2 regions of the Maritalea sp. genome follow, and region 2 is predicted to be linked to the other one. Evidence: predicted binding sites of a transcription regulator. Region 2 holds the regulator's gene; the other holds the start of a gene.
The links. The regulator HrcA, encoded in region 2, represses chaperone genes, less so after heat shock. The targets are predictions, from matches to a motif close to GTTAGCACTCNCNNNNNGNGAGTGCTAAC.

Region 1 (3,511 bases), on a different contig from region 2:
GCTAGGTGCCGGGCCAGCGTGCGCGGCGTGAGCGCCAAAAAATGCCGAGCGGAGCGACCAACGGCGGCGCGAAAGATGCTCGGGATGCAACAACAACCCTCGGTCAATTCGTACCTTCAAACAAAAAAAAAGGGCGATCCGAAGACCGCCCTTAATTCTATAAACGTTTGAGGGGTGAGCTTAGAAGCCCATACCACCCATACCGCCCATGCCACCCATATCAGGTGCGCCGCCACCAGCAGGAGCAGCAGGAGCAGGAAGTTCTGCAACCATAGCTTCTGTCGTGATCAACAGTGAAGATACAGACGCTGCATCTTGAAGAGCTGTACGCACAACTTTAACAGGATCGATGATGCCCATTGAAATCATGTCGCCATACTCAGATGTTTGCGCGTTGTAGCCGTAAGTTTCGGAAGAATTTTCCAGAACTTTACCAACAACAACTGAAGCTTCGTCGCCTGAGTTTGTTGCGATTTGGCGAATTGGAGCTTGAAGAGCACGCTGAACAATTTTGATGCCCGCGTCCTGATCAGCATTTACGCCTTTAACAGTCAAAGCAGATGAAGCACGAAGTAGAGCAACGCCACCGCCAGCAACAATGCCTTCTTCAACCGCAGCGCGTGTTGCGTTCAATGCATCGTCAACACGGTCTTTGCGTTCTTTAACTTCAACTTCGGTTGCGCCGCCAACTTTGATAACAGCAACGCCGCCAGCAAGTTTAGCCAAACGCTCTTGAAGTTTTTCACGATCATAATCAGAAGAAGTGTCTTCGATTTGCGCTTTGATCTGACCAACACGACCTTCTATGTCGTCTTTAGAACCAGCACCATCAATGATTGTTGTTGTTTCTTTAGTGATGTCGACTTTCTTTGCAGTGCCGAGCATATCCAAAGTTACAGTTTCAAGTTTGATGCCAAGATCTTCTGAGATCACTTGACCACCAGTCAAAATCGCGATGTCTTCAAGCATTGCTTTACGACGATCACCAAAGCCAGGCGCTTTAACCGCAGCAACTTTAAGGCCGCCACGCAAACGGTTCACAACCAATGTTGCAAGCGCTTCGCCTTCAACATCTTCTGCAATGATCAACAATGGACGTGAAGACTGAACAACAGCTTCAAGGATCGGCAACATGGCTTGTAGGTTTGAGAGTTTTTTCTCGAACAACAAGATGTATGGATCTTCAAGTTCTGCAGTCATCTTCTCAGTGTTGGTTGCGAAATATGGTGAAAGGTAACCACGGTCGAACTGCATGCCTTCAACAACATCAACAGTTGTTTCTGACGTTTTAGCTTCTTCAACTGTGATAACGCCTTCATTGCCGACTTTTTCCATTGCGCGTGCAATTTCTTCGCCGATGAACGCTTCACCATTTGCAGAGATCGTACCCACTTGGGCAACTTCTTCGCTTGTGGAGATGTTTTTCTTGGCGTTAGCAAGGTTGGCAATAACTTCAGTTACAGCCAAATCGATACCGCGCTTCAAATCCATAGGATTCATGCCAGCGGCAACCAATTTTACGCCTTCAACAACGATAGACTGCGCCAAAACTGTAGCAGTTGTTGTGCCGTCACCAGCAACGTCGTTGGTTTTTGAAGCCACAGAACGCACCATTTGCGCGCCCATATTTTCAAACTTGTCTTCCAAATCGATTTCTTTAGCAACAGAAACACCATCTTTGGTGATGCGTGGTGCGCCGAATGATTTGTCGATAACAACATTACGACCTTTTGGGCCCAATGTAACTTTAACAGCATTTGCAAGGATGTTGACGCCGTTTAGCATCTTGTCGCGGGCATCGGTGCCGAATTTTACTTCTTTAGCAGACATAATGTTTGCTCCTTAGAACTTATCAAAAATGGGGTAAAACGAATGCTAGATTTAGCAAAGCTAGACTTAGCCTTCGATGATGCCCATGATGTCGCTTTCTTTCATGATCAACAGGTCTTCGCCGTCGATCTTGACTTCAGTGCCAGACCATTTGCCGAAAAGCACGCGGTCGTCGGCTTTAACATCTGGTGTGATGTATTTGCCATCTTCGTCGCGGGCGCCTGGGCCAACAGAAACGATAACGCCTTCAGAAGGCTTTTCTTTTGCTGTATCTGGAATAATGATGCCGCCTGAAGTTTTTTCTTCAGAATCGACACGACGAACGACTACACGGTCGTGAAGTGGACGGAAGCTCATGCTAGTTCCCTCAATTTACATTTAGTTTCAAAAAACAAAGGCCATTAGCACTCTTGGTAGGTGAGTGCTAACAACCAACGCCACACAGATAGTAAGCCCACTATGCAGAGTCAAGGATAAGTGCCTTATTTTTGTTTTGGCTCTGCATCAAAATTGGCCAATTTGTAGGATGATATTCGAATGTGCTTGTTTACTGTCAGGGGATAAAGGGCTCAAATGAATGCCAACTCATTTGAATATTTGCCTTTTTGCGTACAGTTGCGTAAGCCTTTCGCCAACAATTGTCAGAGACAAAAAGCGCGATAGCGCGAGTAAGAGAATGCAATGGATATCAAAGCAAAAGCCGATGCTGGCCAAATGAGCGCAAACAAGCCACCACAGCTTTCTCTGGTGGTGCCCACTTACAATGAAGCAGGCAATGTTGTCGTGTTGGTCGAAAAGCTAGATGCCGTTTTGGTCGACATCGATTGGGAGATTACTTTCGTCGATGATAACAGCCCTGACGGAACGGCTGACGTCGTCAAGGAGCTCGGACAATCAAAACCCAATGTTCATTGCATTAAGCGTATCGGCCGACGTGGATTGTCGTCAGCTTGCATTGAAGGCATGGCTTCAAGCACGGCTCCAATCGTTGCAGTTATGGATGGCGATCTCCAGCATGATGAAACTGTTTTGCCAAAAATGTTTGAAATGGTCAGCGCAGGCAAAGACCTTGTGCTCGCCTCTCGCTTTTATGGCGGACAAACCGCCGAAGAGGGACTGAGCAAATTCCGCGAGATGGGATCGAACGTTGCGAATTGGATCGCGAACCTGATCACGGGCGCAAAAATTTCAGACCCGATGACCGGCTTTTTTATGCTTAAGCGTGAGCGGTTTGAACAAGTGGTGCCAAAGCTTTCGAGTGAGGGGTTTAAAATCCTACTCGATATTATCGCTACAGCCCGCAACATGGGTAAACCGTTGGATATTGGTGAGGTGGGTTTCAAGTTTCGAGCACGTCATGATGGTGAGAGCAAAATGAGTCCGTTGGTCGCCGCACAGTTTTTGGGATTAGCACTTTCAAAAATAATGGGTGGATTGTTGCCTGTTAGTTTCATACTTTTTGCTGCGGTCGGCGCAGTTGGCGTGGTTGTGCATTTGGCGACGCTAACGTTTGCGGCTGAGCGAATGGCGTTCAACTTCACCAATGCTCAATTGTTAGCAACACTTGTGGCGATGATATCGAATTTCCATCTCAACAATATTCTGACCTACGCCAACCAGCGACTGCGTGGCTTTAAATATTGGCAAGGTATGCTCAGTTTTATTGCTGTTTGTGCCTTTC
Region 2 (3,511 bases):
GGATGTATGGACTTTGACCATAGCGTCATCAAAGTTTTTGTCTGGGCCAGCCCAGCGTGCTGAATAAATGCCCGGATCACCATCAAGGGCATAAACGCTTAGTCCAGAATCGTCGGCTAACGCCCAAAGCGAAGACGCGCTGGCAGCGGCTTGCGCTTTTAGAATAGCATTTGCTTCATAGGTGGTGCCTGTTTCTTCGGGTTCAGGCAAACCAAGCTCACCAGCAGATACAAGCTCAAGCCCAAAGGGCGCCAGCAATGTTCTAAATTCGCGCAGCTTTCCCTCATTGTGGGTGGCCACCACCAGTTTTTGGCCTTTTTCAAGTTTACGCATGTCAGCCTTTCAACGCTGCTTTTTGCAGTTCCACCAATTCGCCAACGCCTTTTTGCGCCAAACCAATTAGTTTTGCCAACTCGTCCGCTGAAAAAGGGCTTTCTTCTGCGGTGCCTTGAATTTCAACAAATCCACCAGACCCTGTCATCACAAAATTCGCGTCGGTTTCAGCTTCGCTATCTTCGTCATAATCAAGGTCAAGAACAGGTTGGCCTCGGTAAATGCCGCATGAAATGGCCGCCAATTGATCAGTGATAACCTTATCGCCGACAAGTTCGCGCTCACGCATCCAAGATAGGGCGTCTGACATGGCAACAAATGCACCAGTGATTGAGGCCGTACGAGTACCGCCATCCGCTTCAATAACATCGCAATCAACAGTAATTTGATTTTCGCCCAGAGCTTTCATGTCTACGATCGCACGCAGCGAGCGGCCAATAAGGCGTTGAATTTCTTGGGTGCGGCCAGATTGTTTGCCGGCTGTTGCTTCACGGCGCATACGCTGGCCGGTAGAGCGGGGAAGCATGCCATATTCTGCGGTAACCCAACCAAGGCCTTGGCCACGACGCCAAGGGGGTAAATTCGTTTCAACGCTTGCCGTGCATAATACTTTTGTGCCGCCAAACGAGATCATGCATGATCCTTCAGCATGAGATGAAACGTTACGTTCAATGGTTACGTCGCGCATTTGATCATTTGCGCGTTTTGAAGGCCGCATTGCGGTTCCCCTTAATAAATTGCTTTGTTGGCATTTGATTGGCTGATAACGCGCTCAACTTCAAGAGTAAAGCGCGTCAAACGCTGTAATTTACTGCCTATTGGGTGCCTGACGTCTGTTTAAAACTTGGCGATTGGGCTTTTTGAGCCTAAATAAGCTTATTGAAGCGCATTTTATGGATGAGGCAAAATTGAGTATGCCACCACGCGAACCACCACTTGATCAGGATTTTTTATCCGTTCTGAACGAACGCTCGCAAGGCATTTTTAAACGGCTGGTCGAGCGCTTTATTGAAACGGGGGAACCTGTTGGGTCTCGGCAACTCTCTAGAGCGCTGGATGTTAGCCTTTCGGCTGCATCCGTGCGCAACGTCATGGCAGACTTGGAAGAACTTGGTTTGATCGCTGCGCCGCACACTTCTGCTGGTCGCGCGCCAACCCATACCGGCTTGCGGTTCTTTGTTGATGCGATGCTTGAAATCGGCGCTGTGGGCCATGACGAGCGGCAAAGTATTGAAAAACATATTGATGCCGCCGCCAAGGATGAAAAAATCGAGGACGTGCTGGCCCAAGCCAGCCAAGTTTTATCCGGACTTTCACACGGCGCGGGCCTCGTGTTAGCGCCAAAGGCCGATACCGTTCTCAAACATATCGAATTTGTGCGGCTTGGCGCGGAATTGGCGATGGCGGTTCTGGTGGGTGAAGATGGGCATGTTGAAAACCGGGTGTTTTCTATTCCTGCGGGATTAACCGCAAGCGAGTTGACCAAGGCCAGCAATTTTTTATCCCACCATATTATTGGGCGTACCTTGCGCGAAGTACGCGCTTTCATCCAAGATCAACATATAGCGCACAAAGCTGAACTTGATGATCTCACCAAGCGGCTGGTTGACGAGGGATTGGCCACCCTTTCAGAACCGCGCGGCGACGAAACGCCAACATTGATTGTGCGCGGACGCGCAAATTTAATTGCCGACACTATGGCCAGCGAAGAATTGGACCGGGTGCGTCAGCTTTTTGATGAATTGGAATCTAAAAAATCGATCATCGATTTGTTAGCGGATACCAATGACGCAAACGGCGTCAGGATTTTCATTGGCGCGGAGAATAAATTGTTCTCTCTTTCAGGCTCCTCGGTGATTTTATCGCCCTATCGCGACATCAATCAAAATGTTGTTGGGGTCGTCGGCGTGATTGGCCCTACTCGACTTAATTATGCCAAAATTGTACCCGCGGTGGATTATACCGCCCATGTGGTGTCAAAACTCATTAATAAGCGCGGCGTTTAGTGCAAATTCTAACTCATTTGAACTGAGTGCTTGAAATTTGTCTTTCAATGGTCAATATCCGGGGCACAGTTCAAATAAGAAACAAGCAGACCAACCATGATGAGTGACGAAGAGTTCCATAACGAAGCAAATCAAGATGAGCAGCACGATGCTGAGCCTTTGCATGATGCTGCGGACGAACAGGACGCGGCATCCCCAGTGGAGGTGCTTGAGGCAGAAAACGCCAAGCTTAAAGACCGTTTGTTGCGCGCTGTTGCGGAAATGGAAAATTTACGCAAACGCACAGAACGCGACGTAAAAGACGCGCGCCAATATGCGATGGCAAATTTTGCCCGCGACATGCTCACGGCCACGGACAATTTGTCCCGTGCGCTATTGACCATGCCCCAAGAGGCCAAAGACGAAGCTGACGGTCAGTTTAAATCGCTGATTGAAGGCGTTGAAATGACCGAACGCGAAATGCACCGGTTGCTCGAAAAAAACGGCATTACAAAGCTTGAGCCTAAGGGCGAAAAGTTTGATCCCAATTTCCACCAAGCGATGTTTGAAATTCCAAATAGCGATGTTGTGGAAAACACCGTTATGGAAGTTGTACAGGCGGGTTATGTAATCGGTGAACGCATGTTGCGCCCCGCGATGGTGGGTGTTGCAAAAGGCGGTCCAAAAACCGCAGCGGCAGCAGCATCTGAAAGTGGCGAAAACTTAGACAAATCCGTTTAAGCATTCACCTTAGTTCAACTGCAGCAATTCAAAACCGGCCAATGTGCCGGTTTTTTTATGTTTCGACTTTGAACACGGTGCCTAAATCTTGCTTACCCGCCGCAAGGTAAGGTTTATCCGTCCGCCTTCAGGAAACCATTCCTTCGCGTGATCCAAAAGATTGGACGAGTTAGGATAGACCCGATCAATACCGTGATAAGCAAGGCGCGTGTCTTTCTCTAAAACCAAAACGTCACCCGAACTAATTTCAAATGATGAAGTTTTGCCCCCACGTTTGGTGCCGCCTAAACGAAACCTTGCACGATCGCCCAACGAAACGGAAACAACCGGCGCATCAAAATCATCCTCATCGCGATCTTGATGCATACCCATTTTTGCGCCTGGGGCATAATAGTTGATCAAACACGCTTCAGGCGGTGCTGGATAATCTGTTATTTCCGACCATAAATCCA

Region 1: the regulator HrcA is predicted to act here: its motif matches at 2,231-2,259, upstream of ACSHWX_RS13475 (co-chaperone GroES).

The regions. Positions count from the first base shown of each region.
Region 1 is NZ_JBPOEU010000022.1:20,891-24,401, reverse strand. Features, by position in the region: gene groL (chaperonin GroEL) at 181-1,830, opposite strand; gene ACSHWX_RS13475 (co-chaperone GroES) at 1,897-2,187, opposite strand; gene ACSHWX_RS13470 (glycosyltransferase) at 2,512-3,511, shown strand, end outside.
Region 2 is NZ_JBPOEU010000012.1:61,426-64,936, reverse strand. Features, by position in the region: gene rdgB (RdgB/HAM1 family non-canonical purine NTP pyrophosphatase) at 1-333, opposite strand, end outside; gene rph (ribonuclease PH) at 335-1,051, opposite strand; gene hrcA (heat-inducible transcriptional repressor HrcA) at 1,227-2,339, shown strand; gene grpE (nucleotide exchange factor GrpE) at 2,439-3,059, shown strand; gene ACSHWX_RS09070 (alpha-ketoglutarate-dependent dioxygenase AlkB family protein) at 3,141-3,511, opposite strand, start outside.